3 regions of the Streptomyces sp. NPDC050439 genome follow, and region 1 is predicted to be linked to each of the others. Evidence: riboswitches for the same ligand, from Rfam matches in the RefSeq annotation. Region 1 holds a riboswitch; each other region holds the start of a gene.
What was found. A riboswitch is a leader RNA that binds a small molecule or an ion and turns the genes downstream of it on or off. The one in region 1 is predicted to bind cobalamin.
Positions count from the first base shown of each region.

Region 1 (4,354 bases):
CAGCGCCTCGTCCGCGGTGCCCATCGGCATGGGCTGCCGCCTCTGCGAACGCACCGACTGCCCTCAGCGGGCGGTGCCTCCACTGGACCGCCGACTGGCGATCGACGAGAACAGCAGCACCTTCGTCCCCTACCCGGTGGCCGGACCGTAGGTCTTATTGCACATCACTTGCAACTACACTTCTCATGCAGAAATGCAGAAATGCAGAAATGCGCAAGACCTGTCCTGTACGTGAAGGAGACGACGATGGCCGCGGGGCGCGTTGTGCTGGGAATCGAGTCGTCGTGCGACGAGACCGGGGCGGGGATCGTTTCGGAAGGGCGGCTGCTCGCCCATGTGGTCGCGTCCAGCATGGACGAGCACGCCCGGTTCGGCGGTGTGGTCCCCGAGATCGCCGCCCGGGCGCATCTGCACTCCTTCACGCCGGTCGTCCGGCACGCCCTCGACCAGGCGGACCTCAAGCTGTCGGACATCGACGCGGTGGCGGTCACCACGGGACCCGGTCTGGCGGGTGCGCTGCAGGTGGGCCTCGCGGGAGCGAAGACCCTGGCCCACACGCTCGACGTCCCGCTGTACGGGGTGCACCACCTGGCCGGTCATGTCGCCGCCGACACGCTGGAGCACGGCCCGCTGCCCGACCCCTGCGTGGTGCTCATCGTCTCCGGCGGGCACACGTCCCTGCTGCTCGTCCGGGACCTGGTCCGCGATCAGATCGTGCACCTGGGGGACACCCTGGACGACGCGGCGGGCGAGTGCTTCGACAAGGTCGCCCGGGTCTTCGGCCTTCCGTATCCGGGCGGCCCCGCCATCGACCGTGCGGCCCGGGACGGCGACCCGCGCGCGGTGGCCTTCCCCCGCCCGCTCACCGGGCCGAAGGACGCCCCGTACGCGTTCTCCTTCTCCGGCCTCAAGACCGCCGCCGCCCGCTGGGCCGAAGGGCACGCGGGCCGGGGCCTGCCGGTGGCCGACGGCGCGGCCTCGCTCCAGGAGGCCGTCGCGGACGTCCTGACCCGCAAGGCGCTCGCCGCCTGCCGGGATCACGGGGTCACGACCCTCGTCGTGGTCGGCGGCGTCGCCGCGAACTCGCGGGTACGGGCGCTCGCGGAGGAGCGGTGCGCGGCAGCCGGCGTGCGCCTGCGCGTTCCGCCGATGACCCTGTGCACCGACAACGGCGCGATGATCGCCGCCGTCGGCGATCTGCTCGTACGCGCCGGGGCCGAGCCCGCGCCCCTGGACGTGTCGATCGACCCGTCCGCCCCACTGGAGTACGCGGCCCTGCAGCCGGGAGCGGTCCCGGCCAAGGCCGTCTGATGACGGCGGTCGTCCGCGTCCTGCGCGGCGAGCAACTGCTTGCGCACACCGACGCCTTGCGCACGGTCTATGCCGAAGCCTTCGGCCCGCCTCCTTGGCACGAGGACGAGGACAGGGTGGCGCAGTTCCTGGTCCGGCTCGGTGACGACGTGCGCCGTCCCGGCTTCACCGCGGCCATCGCCCTGCAGGGGACGGACCTCGCCGGATTCACCACCGGGTGGACCACTCCCGACCCCTTCCCCGCCGACCGCTGTTATCCGCAGGCGGCCGCCGGACTCGGGGCCGAGCGCGCCCACTCGTGGCTGTGCGGGGCGCGAGAGATAGACGAACTAGCCGTGCGTCCCGGGGCGCAGGGGGCCGGGATCGGGGCGGCCCTCCTTGAGGCGATGGCCGCGGGCGCTCCCGACGGCCGTGCCTGGCTGCTCACTTCGGTCCGGTCGGCGCAGGCCATGGCCTTCTACGGTCGCCAGGGCTGGACCCAGGCGACACACCCCTCGCCCGACGGCAAGGGTGTCGTCGTCTTCCTCGGGCCCCACCACCCCGCCAGGACCCTCGCGGTGTCCTGCGGCACAGGAGGGGCGACCGCGCGGGGAGCGGGGCGTACGCCGGGCGCGCACGGGCCGGTGCACATGGGCTGACCAGGGGCGTACGCCCTGGTCATGTGCGCTCGCGCGTGCCACAGGTCGAGCGGTCCCGCAAGTTGTCAGGTCACTGGATTCCGCACTAGGGTCACCACGCCTTGGTGCTCGGGAAATCGGTGTGATGCCGGTGCGGCCCTCGCCACTGTGATCGGGAAGTCCGGCTCCAGCCCTCGCGGCAGCCACTGGGCGCAACACGCGCCCGGGAAGGCGGAGTCCGGTCGGTACGACCCGTCAGCCAGGAGACCGGCCAAGGCACGTTGTCCATCCACGAGGTGCTGGAGAGGGTCTGCTTAGCCATGCACATAGCCGAGGGTTTTCTCCCGCCGGCGCACGCGATCGCCTGGGGCGTAGCGTCCGCGCCGTTTGTCGTCCACGGAGTCCGCTCCCTCACCCGTGAGGTCAAGGAACACCCGGAGAGCACCCTGCTCCTGGGCGCGTCCGGAGCATTCACCTTTGTCCTTTCCGCACTGAAGATCCCGTCCGTCACCGGCAGTTGCTCGCACCCGACGGGCACCGGGCTCGGCGCGATCCTCTTCCGGCCGCCGATCATGGCCGTGCTCGGCACCATCACGCTGCTGTTCCAGGCGCTGCTGCTCGCCCACGGCGGGCTCACCACCCTGGGCGCCAACGTGTTCTCCATGGCGATCGTCGGGCCATGGGCCGGATACGCCGTCTACCGGCTCCTGAAGCGGTACGACGTGCCGCTCATGGTGGCGGTGTTCTTCGGCGCGTTCGTCGCCGACCTGTCCACGTACTGCGTCACCAGCGTCCAGCTCGCCCTGGCGTTCCCGGACCCCGGCAGCGGATTCCTGGGTGCCCTCGGCAAGTTCGGCGGCATCTTCGCCGTCACGCAGATCCCCCTCGCGGTCAGCGAGGGACTGCTCACCGTCGTGGTGATGCGGCTGCTCGTGCAGTCGAGCAAGGGCGAGCTCACGCGGCTCGGCGTGCTGCTCCAGGGCAAGAAGCCGTCCGTGCAGGCGGACACCGGCAGCAAGACGACGGACGCCGACAGCAAGACGGACACCGACAGCAAGACGGAGACCGAGACGGGGGCCAGCGCCTGATGAGCCGGAACGCGAAGATCAACACCCTGCTCCTCCTCATCGTCGCCGCGCTGGCCGTGCTGCCGCTGGCCCTCGGACTCGGCGACGACGAGAAGGAGCCGTTCGCCGGGGCCGACGCCCAGGCCGAGACCGCGATCACCGAGATCGAGCCGGATTACGAGCCCTGGTTCTCGCCGCTGTACGAACCCCCGTCCGGGGAGATCGAGTCGGCGCTCTTCGCGCTGCAGGCGGCGCTCGGCGCGGGCGTCCTCGCCTACTACTTCGGTCTGCGCAAGGGGCGCCGTCAGGGCGCCGAGGCGGCGCGGGCCGAGGCGGCGCGCACCGATCCAGCCGTCGCGGAGCAGGCCGTCGACGAGGAGCACACCCGGGCCGGGACCGGGCAGGTCTGACCCGGCGTGCTGCCCATCGACGCGGCGGCGCACAGCAGTCGCTGGCGCCGCCGCCATCCCGTGGACAAAGCCGTGCTCGGGCTCGGCCTCACGATCCTTGCCGTCTCCCTGCCGCCCTGGCCGGGGGCCGTCCTGGTCCTGGTCGCCGCGCTCGCCGTGCTGCTCGGGCCCGCCGCCGTGCCGCCGCGCAAACTGTGGCGCGCCTACCGCGTGCCCCTGGGCTTCTGCGTCACCGGCGCCCTGACGCTGCTCGTCCAACTGGGCGGGTCCGAGGGCTTCGTCACGCTCGCCGACGGCGGCCCCGAGCGGGCGGGCGGACTGCTCCTGCGCACGTCGGCGGCCTCGCTCGGCGTCCTCCTCTTCGCCTTCACCACCCCCATGTCGGATCTGCTGCCCCGCCTGGTGAAGGCAGGCGTACCGGCGCCGGTGGTCGACGTGGCTCTGGTCATGTACCGGATGAGCTTCCTGCTCCTCGACTCCATGAGCCGGATCCGGCAGGCGCAGGCCGCGCGGCTCGGCCACACCACCCGGGCCGCCACCTGGCGTTCCCTCGGCGGTCTCGGTGCCACCGCGTTCGTGCGGGCCTTCGACCGGGCGAGCCGCCTGCAGGCCGGTCTCGCCGGACGCGGGTACGACGGGACCCTGCGGGTGCTCGTGCCCGACGCCCGGATCTCGCGGCCCTTCGTGGCCGCGAGCGCCGCGCTCCTCGTGGGCCTCGCGGCCCTCACCCTCGTACTGGAAAGGGTTCTGCCATGAGCGAGCCGAGCGGGTCCCTGGTCGCTCTGCGCGCCGCTTCCTACGCGTACGAGGACGGGCCCACCGTCCTCAGCGGCCTGGACTTCGACGTCACCGAGGGGCGCGCGCTCGCGCTGCTCGGGCGCAACGGCAGCGGCAAGACCACCCTCATGCGGCTGCTGAGCGGCGGACTCCGCCCGGACCAGGGCGGATT
Region 1 is NZ_JBFAJT010000002.1:530,209-534,562, reverse strand. It holds gene AB0I66_RS09590 (short-chain fatty acyl-CoA regulator family protein) at 1-151, shown strand, start outside; gene tsaD (tRNA (adenosine(37)-N6)-threonylcarbamoyltransferase complex transferase subunit TsaD) at 247-1,311, shown strand; gene AB0I66_RS09580 (GNAT family N-acetyltransferase) at 1,311-1,949, shown strand; cobalamin riboswitch at 2,035-2,219, shown strand; gene AB0I66_RS09575 (energy-coupling factor ABC transporter permease) at 2,249-3,016, shown strand; gene AB0I66_RS09570 (energy-coupling factor ABC transporter substrate-binding protein) at 3,016-3,405, shown strand; gene cbiQ (cobalt ECF transporter T component CbiQ) at 3,412-4,161, shown strand; gene AB0I66_RS09560 (ATP-binding cassette domain-containing protein) at 4,158-4,354, shown strand, end outside.

Region 2 (4,354 bases), on a different contig from region 1:
GTCGTCATCACCCACCACCACCCCGACCACCACGGCCTCTCGGCCAAGGTCCGCGAGGCGTCGGGCGCGTGGATCGCGATGCACGAGGCCGACGCCTCGGTCGTACGCCGCACCCGGACCGGGCCGCCCGCCCGCTGGTTCGACTACATGGCGGAGAAGCTGACGGCCGCGGGCGCCCCCGCCGACCATCTGGCCCCTCTCCTCGCCGCCCGTGACGCGGGCCGCGCACCCCGGCTGCCCGGCCTGGCCGCCGCGCTCCCCGACCGCGACATCACCCCGGGCGAGCTCCTCGAACTGCCGGGGCGCAGGCTTCGCGCGATCTGGACCCCCGGCCACACCCCCGGCCACGTCTGCCTGCACCTGGAGGAGGAGCACCCGGCACGGCTGCCGGGCCGCGGCCGCCTGTTCTCCGGCGACCACCTGCTCCCCGGGATCACCCCGCACATCGGCCTGTACGAGGACCCCGACGACGAGACCGTCACGGATCCCCTCGGCGACTACCTCGACTCCCTGGAGCGCATCGGCCGCCTGGGGGTCGCCGAGGTGCTCCCGGCCCACCAGTACGCGTTCACCGACGCCCCGGCCCGCGTCCAGGAGATCCTGGCCCACCACGAGGAGCGCCTGACGGATCTGCTCGCCCTCCTCGCCGAGCCCCTCACCCCTTGGCAGCTCGCCGAGCAGATGGAGTGGAACCGCCCCTGGGCCCAGATCCGCTACGGCTCGCGGAACATCGCGGTCTCCGAGGCCGAGGCCCATGTGCGGCGCCTGGTGAAGCTGGGGCGCGCCGAGGCGGTGGGCAACGATCCCGTGCGGTACCGCGCGGTGTGACCTCCCGCCGGGGGCGGCCACCCCGGGGCGCCTCCCCTACGGGCCGGTAGAGTGGCCCCGTCGTCATCATGCCCGTACGGGGGGAAGCCGGTGCGAATCCGGCGCTGACCCGCAGCCGTGATCCACGGTCCCGCAAGGACCGCCGGAGAGCCGGATCGCCCCGCATGGAACGTGACCGGCTCGCGTCATCGGAACCGCCGATGACCGGCACCGTCGAGGTATACGGAGCCGGAGCCGCCCGGTGCCCGTGCCCGCACGCGCCCGTGCTGCCCCGCTCCCCCGCAGGGAGAGGCACCCGCCGCATCATGAACGTTCGCCGCAGCGCAGCGGTCCTGGCCGCCGTCGCCGTGTTCGGTTCGGCCGCCGCCCCGGCCGCCTTCGCGGACACCGCGTCCCCGTCGCCCTCCGCCAAGCTGCCCTCGGGTCTTTACGGCGACGCGGACCCCAAGTTCGACGGGGTGTTCCGGCAGTCGTACGCCCTGCTCGCCCAGGACTCGGCCGGTGTGAAGCCCGCCGCGAAGTCCGTCGACTGGCTCACCGGGCAGCAGTGCTCGAACGGCGCCTACGCCGCCTACCGCCCCGACGCGGGCGAGCCCTGCGACTCCAAGACGATGCTCGACAGCAACGCGACGGCGTCGGCCGTGCAGGCGCTCGCCGCGCTCGGCGGTCAGAAGAAGACCGTCGGCAAGAGCGTCGACTGGCTGAAGTCCGTGCAGAACCAGGACGGCGGCTGGGGCTACAGCCCCGGCATGGACTCGGACGCCAACTCCACCGGCATCGTGATCGGCGCGCTCGTCGCGGCGGGCGAGAAGCCGGAGGGCGTGAAGTCGCAGAGCGGCAAGACCGCGTACAGCGCGCTGCCCGCCCTCTCGATGAGCTGTGGCAAGGACGGCGGCGCCTTCGGTCTCGCGGACGTCAAGTCCGGCAAGCTCTCGCCGAACGCCGACGCCACCGCGGCCGGTGTCCTCGGCGCCCACGGCAAGGGCCTGGTCGTGGACGCGGCCGAGAAGAAGGAAGCCGCCCCGAAGTGCGCGAAGGCCGACACCGCCGAGCAGGCGGCGGCGAACGGCACGGGCTACCTCCTGAAGACCCTCGCCAAGGGCGACGACCACCTGATGTCGTCGATGCCCGGCGCAAAGAACATGCCCGACCTCGGCAACACCGCCGACTCCGTGCTCGCGCTCGCCGCTGCCGGTCAGCCGGAGCAGGCCGAGAAGTCGGCCCAGTGGCTGGCGAAGAACTCCGCGCAGTGGGCCGAGAAGTCCGGCCCCGCCGCCTACGCCCAGCTGATCTTCGCCGCCCACGCCGCCGGCATGGACCCGCGTGACTTCGGCGGCGCGGACCTGGTCAAGCAGCTCAACGCGCAGGGTCCCGCCCCGGAGGCGACGGAGAAGGCCGCCGACGAGAAGAAGGACAGCGACGACGGCGGCCTGAGCATCTGGTGGATCATCGGCGTCGGCATGGTCGCCGGCATCGGCATCGGGTTCCTCTACAGCGGCAACAAGAAGAAGCAGCAGCTGTGACGCGGGGTCGCGCGCGGTGCGGGCGCCTGATGGTGGGGGCGCTCCTTGCCGCCCTGCTCGGCGTCCTCACCGCCGCCCCCGCCCAGGCCGCCGGGTATCGCTACTGGTCCTTCTGGGACCGGGACGGTTCCACGTGGGCCTACGCGAGCCAGGGGCCGAGCACCGCGCGCCCCGACGACGGGGCCGTCCAGGGCTTCCGGTTCGCCGTGTCCGCCGACTCGAAGGACGCCGCGAAGCCGCGCGGCGCCGCGGACTTCGACACGATCTGCGCCAAGACCCCCGCCAAGGACGACCGCAAGCGGATCGCCCTGGTCATCGACTTCGGCACGCCGGGCGACGCCCCCGACGGGGAGAGCCCGCCGAAGGCGCGTACGGCGTGCGCGCAGATCGCGGACGACGCGACCAGCGCGGACGCGCTCGCCGCGGTCGCCAAGCCCCTGCGCTACGACAGCAACGCCCTGCTGTGCGCCATCGCGGACTACCCGAAGTCGGGCTGCGGCGAGCAGGTCTCGGGCAACGGCGAGTCCGACGGCACGGAGAAGAAGCCGGCCGCGAGCGACGAGGACAGCGGCTCCGGTGGCCCCTCCGTCGGTCTGATCGCGGGCGTGGCCGCCGTCGCCCTGCTCGGCGGGGCCGCCGTCTGGCAGGCACGCCGCCGACGCGGCTGACCACACGATGACCGATCAACCGAGCACCGCTCCCGGTGCGCTGCGGAGGCGTCTGGCCCCCGCGGCGCACCGGAGCAACGCGCTGCACCCCGGCGCCTGGTGGGTGTGGGCGCTCGGGCTCGGCGTCGCGGCGTCGCGCACCACCAACCCCCTGCTGATCGGTCTCCTCATCGGTGTCGCCGGCTATGTCGTCGCGGCCCGCAGGACATCGGCCCCGTGGGCGCGGTCGTACGGCGCCTTCGTGAAGCTGGGCCTCGTCGTGATCGCCATCCGGCTGGTCTTCGCCGTCGTCCTCGGCTCCCCCATCCCCGGCACGCACGTCATCGTGACGCTCCCCGAAGTGCCGCTGCCCGACTGGGCGAAGGGGGTGCGGATCGGGGGCCGGGTGACGGCCGAGGGGCTGCTCTTCGCGCTCTACGACGGGGTGCGCCTGGCCGGTCTCCTCATCTGCGTGGGCGCCGCCAACGCTCTCGCCAGCCCGGCGCGGCTGCTCAAGTCGCTGCCGGGCGCGCTGTACGAGGTGGGGGTCGCCATCGTCGTCGCGATGACGTTCGCGCCGAATCTGATCATGGATGTGCAGCGCCTTCGCTCGGCGCGGCGCCTTCGCGGACGCGCGGACAAGGGCATCCGGGGGCTGCTCCAGGTGGGGCTCCCGGTCCTTGAGGGCGCCCTTGAGCGGTCGGTCGCGCTGGCCGCCGCGATGGACGCGCGAGGGTTCGGCCGCAGCGCGCCGGTTCCGGCCGGGGTGCGCAGGGCGACGGCGGCCCTTACGCTCGGCGGCCTGATGGGTGTCTGCGTGGGCACGTACGGCCTGCTCACCGCGGACGGCACGCGGTACGGCCTGCCCGTCCTCGGCGTCGGTCTCCTCGCTGCGCTCGCCGGGCTCCGGCTCGGCGGCCGGCGCTCCGTGCGCACCCGCTACCGCCCCGACACGTGGGGCGTGCGCGCCTGGCTCGTCGCCGGGTCGGGCATCGCGGTGGCGGGCCTGACGCTCTGGGCCGCCGCGTACGACGCGGCGGCCCTGCACCCGGGAGTCGTCCCCCTGACGGCGCCGACGCTGCCGCTGTGGCCCGCGGTGGCGGTCCTCGTCGGTCTGCTGCCTGCTTTCGTGGCGCCGGTGCCGGCCGACTCCGCCACCACCCCTGTCTCCGCCCCCGCTCGCACCAAGGAGCCCTCATGATCCGCTTCGAGGATGTCTCCGTGACGTACGAAGGGGTCGCGGGCCCCACCGTGCGCGGGGTCGATCTCGCCGTTCCCGAGGGCGAGTTGGTGCTTCTCGTCGGTCCGTCCGGGGTCGGCAAGTCGACGCTGCTCGGCACGGTGAGCGGGCTCGTG
Region 2 is NZ_JBFAJT010000003.1:695,127-699,480, forward strand. It holds gene AB0I66_RS16170 (MBL fold metallo-hydrolase) at 1-828, shown strand, start outside; cobalamin riboswitch at 881-1,010, shown strand; gene AB0I66_RS16175 (prenyltransferase/squalene oxidase repeat-containing protein) at 1,134-2,351, shown strand; gene AB0I66_RS16180 (SCO2322 family protein) at 2,381-3,019, shown strand; gene AB0I66_RS16185 (energy-coupling factor transporter transmembrane component T) at 3,027-4,199, shown strand; gene AB0I66_RS16190 (ATP-binding cassette domain-containing protein) at 4,196-4,354, shown strand, end outside.
Region 2: linked by a shared signal. The riboswitch ahead of AB0I66_RS16175 (prenyltransferase/squalene oxidase repeat-containing protein) and the one ahead of AB0I66_RS09575 (energy-coupling factor ABC transporter permease) in region 1 are both predicted to bind cobalamin.

Region 3 (4,354 bases), on a different contig from region 1:
CCGGCGCTCGCCGCGGAGCTCGAAGACGCCGCCCGCGGTTCCAAGGGGCCGAGCTGGTGGGCCCAGTACCACGACGTCATCGGCCCGCAGTTCAGTCAGTACTTGGGATACGAGAGCGCCGCCGCATCCTTTCGCACGTACAACCCGATCATCGTCCCCGGCCTTCTGCAGACGGACGATTACGCGATGGCGCTCCTCGCCCCACGCGTCGACGAGGCACGGGCGCGGCGGATCGTGGAGCTGCGGACAGCGCGCCAGGAGCGCGCTCTGGAAAGCGAGAACCCACCGTGGACGTTCTTCGTCATCGACGAGGCCGCACTGCACCGCCAGGTCGGCGGGTCACGCGTACAGCGCGCCCAGCTGCAGCACCTCATCACCATGTCCGAACGCCCGAAGGTGTCCCTGCAGGTACTGCCCTTCACCGCAGGCGCCCACTACTCCACCCTGAGCAGCTTCATCCTGCTCGGATTCTCGGACGACGAGGACCTGCTCTACCTGGAAGCCCAAGGAAACCAGTCAATCCGTGACGACCACGAGCTGATCGTGAGCCACCAGGAGTGCTTCGAGTCCCTCCGCGAGATCGCGTACAGCGGAGACAAGGCGATCTCCCTGATCCAGCGGATCAGGGAAGGCATCGACAGCAGCTGATCTGCCGGGCACGAGGAGCCCGGGGAGCGAGGAGGGGCCATATGCCCGCGTTGCGAGAGTGGTGGCGGGGGATCCTCACGGCCATCGGGCAGGCACCGTGGCGCAACACCGGCACGGCTGGTGCGCAGGGTGCGGGTGCGGGTGCGGCTCCTGTCGGACCCTCGGCGGGCGCCCCCGCCCCCGGCCGGTCACCGGCCGACGACCCCACGTACAACCAGCTCGTCCGCGAGGCGATGACCAACCCGTTCGGTGCGCTGGTGATGAACATGCTGGATCACAACCGCACGGAGGACCACGCCCGGCTGTACCGAACCAAGATCCGCAACTGCACCGGCTGCATAGTCGTCCTGCTGCTCGCGCTCGCCGGAATGCTCATCCTTCTGAGCGCCCTGAACCTGACGGGTTTCTGGACGGTCTTCTCGGTGATCAGCGGCGTCATGGCCCCCGTGGTCGCACTGAGCCGTCAGCTGTCCAAACTGCTCTCGGAGACCGGGACGGCCACGCCGACGCTCGGCGACGACCGCCGGGCCGTGGTGCCCGCCCAACGTCCCGAGCCTACGGCCGACGACCGTTCCTGAGATCGGCGGACCCCCACCACAACCCTACGGACACCGCGGTCACCGCAGCCGCGAAACCCCAGGTGGCAAGTCGCGCGGCCGTACTCTCCACCAGCAGGGAAACCACCGCACCCACCAGGGCCGCCGCCGCGCCGAGCAGCACACACACCACCGCGGCCACAACCGCCGGAGTCCTACGCCTCTCCCCGTGCCCGCCGCGCGCCAACTGCCGTAACTCGGCGAGATGATGCTCAGTCATCCTGCTCCCCTTCCCTCTCCCCCCGCGCCGACGAGGGCGCTCAGGAACGCCTGCCAGCGCTCAACGGAGAAGACGACGCGTGACCCTGACGGGTTCTGCGAATCACGGACGACCACCGCCTTCCGCACGAAAGCGACTTCGACGCAGTGTCCAGAATCCCCGCTGTAGCTGCTCCTGCGCCAGAGGCACCCAGATGAACTTCCATCGGCCACGCCGACCTCCCCCTGCCAGAAAGCCGGCGTCCCTCGACGCAAGTCCGTGTCGTCATTCTTCGCCCACGCCGCTGCACGATAGTGCCGTGATCTTGCGGGGCCCAGCGGACCCCCGTGAACCACCACAGCACGTCACGACCCGGGCCCAACCACTCGCGGACCGCTCTCTGGATGTCGTGTCCCAGTCTAGGAAAGTTCAATTTCGGAGCCTAGGGAAAAACCGGTCCCATGTGGGCCTCCGCACACTCTCCCGTCCCAGGTCAACGGCAAGTTGACGGGCGTTCGTGGGCGTGGTGGACTGCCGGAGCCAATACGGCAGCAGGAGAGGAAGCCGGTGTGAATCCGGCGCGGTCCCGCCACTGTCATCGAGGAGCTGACTCCTCGGAAGCCAGGAACTCTCGCCGCCGATCACGTCGAACCAGGGCGCGGACACCCTGAGTGAGGACATATCGCCATGCGCGGCCGCCCGTTGCCGGACCAGTTCCCGAGCGTGAGCTCACTTCTCGGCACAGCGACCGGCTGAAGCCATGCGTGCCGATCGCGACTTCGCGTACGGCGCCGCCGCCGGCCTTCTCGGTGATCTGTTCCTCGGCGATCCTCGTCGCGGGCATCCGGTCGCCGCGTTCGGGCGGGCTGCCGGTGCCGTCGAGCGTGTCCTGTGGCGTGACCACCGCGGGTGGGGTGCCCTGCACGCCGTGGTGTGCGTCGGGGGCGCGGCAGGCGCCGCCGCTCTGTTCTCTTCTCTTGTACGTGACTCACGCGCCGCGTCCGTCGCGCTGACCGCCGCCACCACCTGGGCCGTGCTCGGCGGGACCTCGCTCGGGCGTGAGGCGCGGGCCGTGGGCGGGGCGCTCGCCGCCGGGGACATCGAGGTGGCCCGGGAGCGGCTGCCGCATCTGTGCGGACGTGATCCGCAGGCCCTGGACGCCGACGGCATCGCGCGGGCCGTGGTGGAGTCCGTCGCCGAGAACACGTCCGACGCCGTGGTGGGCGCCCTGGTGTGGGGGGCCCTGGGCGGCGTGCCGGGGCTCGTCGCCTTCCGCGCCGTCAACACGCTCGACGCCATGGTCGGGCACAAGTCCGCGAAGTACCGGCGCTACGGGTGGGCTTCCGCCCGGCTCGACGACGTACTGGGGTGGCCGGGCGCACGGCTCACCGCCGTGCTCGCGGCGGCCGCCGGGGACGCGCCGCAGGGCGCCGTGCGCGCCTGGCGCCAGGACGCCGCCAAGCATCCGAGCCCCAACGCCGGGCCCGTCGAGGCCGCCTTCGCGGGGGCGTTGGGCGTACGGCTCGGGGGGACGCTCTCGTACGCGGGGCGCGTGGAGCACCGGCCGGTCCTGAACGGCGGCGGGCGGGGCGTGCAAGTCGCCGACATCGAGCGGGCCGTGAAGCTGTCGCGGCGGGTCGGTCTCCTTGCTCTCGGGGTCGCCGCGGCCGTGAGCACCATACGGAAAGGCAGGGCCTCATGAGTGGTGGACTCCTCGTCGCGGGAACCACGTCCGACGCGGGCAAGAGTGTCGTCACCGCGGGGATCTGCCGGTGGCTGGCCCGCAAGGGCGTCTCCGTCGCGCCCTTCAAGGCGCAGAACATGTCCCTCAACTCCTTCGTCACCCGCGAGGGCGCCGAGATCGGGCGCGCTCAGGCCATGCAGGCGCAGGCCGCCCGGGTCGAGCCGACCGCGCTGATGAATCCGGTGCTGCTCAAGCCGGGCAGCGACCGCAGCAGCCAGGTCGTCCTGATGGGCAAGCCCGTGGGCGAGATGAGCGCGCGCGGCTACCACGGAGGGCGGCAGCAAGCGTTGTTGTCGACCGTCGTGGGATGCCTGGAGGAACTTCGGGGCAGCTATGACGCCGTGATCTGCGAAGGCGCGGGCAGTCCCGCCGAGATCAATCTGCGGCGTACGGACATCGTGAACATGGGGATCGCGCGGGCCGCCCGCTTCCCCGTGGTCGTGGTGGGAGACATCGACCGCGGGGGCGTGTTCGCCTCCTTCTTCGGGACGACGGCGTTGCTGAGCGCCGAGGACCAGGAGCTGGTCGCCGGATATCTCGTGAACAAGTTCCGGGGCGACGTCTCGCTGCTCGAACCCGGGCTCGACATGCTCCACGGGCTCACCGGGCGGCGCACGTTCGGTGTGCTGCCGTTCCAGCACGGCCTCGGCATCGACGAGGAGGACGGCCTGCGGGTCTCCCTGCGGGGTGCCGTACGGGAGTCCGTCGTCGCTCCCCCGGTCGGTGAGGACGTGCTGCGGGTCGCTGTGTGCGCCATTCCGCTCATGTCGAACTTTACGGACGTGGACGCCCTGGCCGCCGAACCCGGCGTCGTCGTGCGGTTCGTGGACCGGGCCGAGGAACTCGTCGACGCCGATCTCGTGGTCGTGCCCGGCACGCGCGGCACCGTGCGCGCCCTGGAGTGGCTGCGCGAGCGCGGCCTCGCCGACGCCATCGCGCGGCGGGCCGCCGAGGGGCGGCCCGTCCTCGGGATCTGCGGCGGCTTCCAGGTGCTCGGGGAGCACATCGAGGACGACGTCGAGTCGCGGGCGGGAGCCGTGGACGGGCTCGGTCTGCTGCCCGTGCGCGTGCGCTTCGAGCGCGAGAAAACCCTCGCGCGGCCCGTCGGCACGGCCCTGGGCGAACCCGTCGAGGGGTACGAGATCCATCACGGTGTCGCTCAAGTCC
Region 3 is NZ_JBFAJT010000003.1:62,412-66,765, forward strand. It holds gene AB0I66_RS13375 (helix-turn-helix transcriptional regulator) at 1-648, shown strand, start outside; gene AB0I66_RS13380 (hypothetical protein) at 690-1,226, shown strand; gene AB0I66_RS13385 (DUF397 domain-containing protein) at 1,461-1,802, opposite strand; cobalamin riboswitch at 1,954-2,097, shown strand; gene AB0I66_RS13390 (cobalamin biosynthesis protein) at 2,204-3,145, shown strand; gene AB0I66_RS13395 (cobyric acid synthase) at 3,142-4,354, shown strand, end outside.
Region 3: linked by a shared signal. The riboswitch ahead of AB0I66_RS13390 (cobalamin biosynthesis protein) and the one ahead of AB0I66_RS09575 (energy-coupling factor ABC transporter permease) in region 1 are both predicted to bind cobalamin.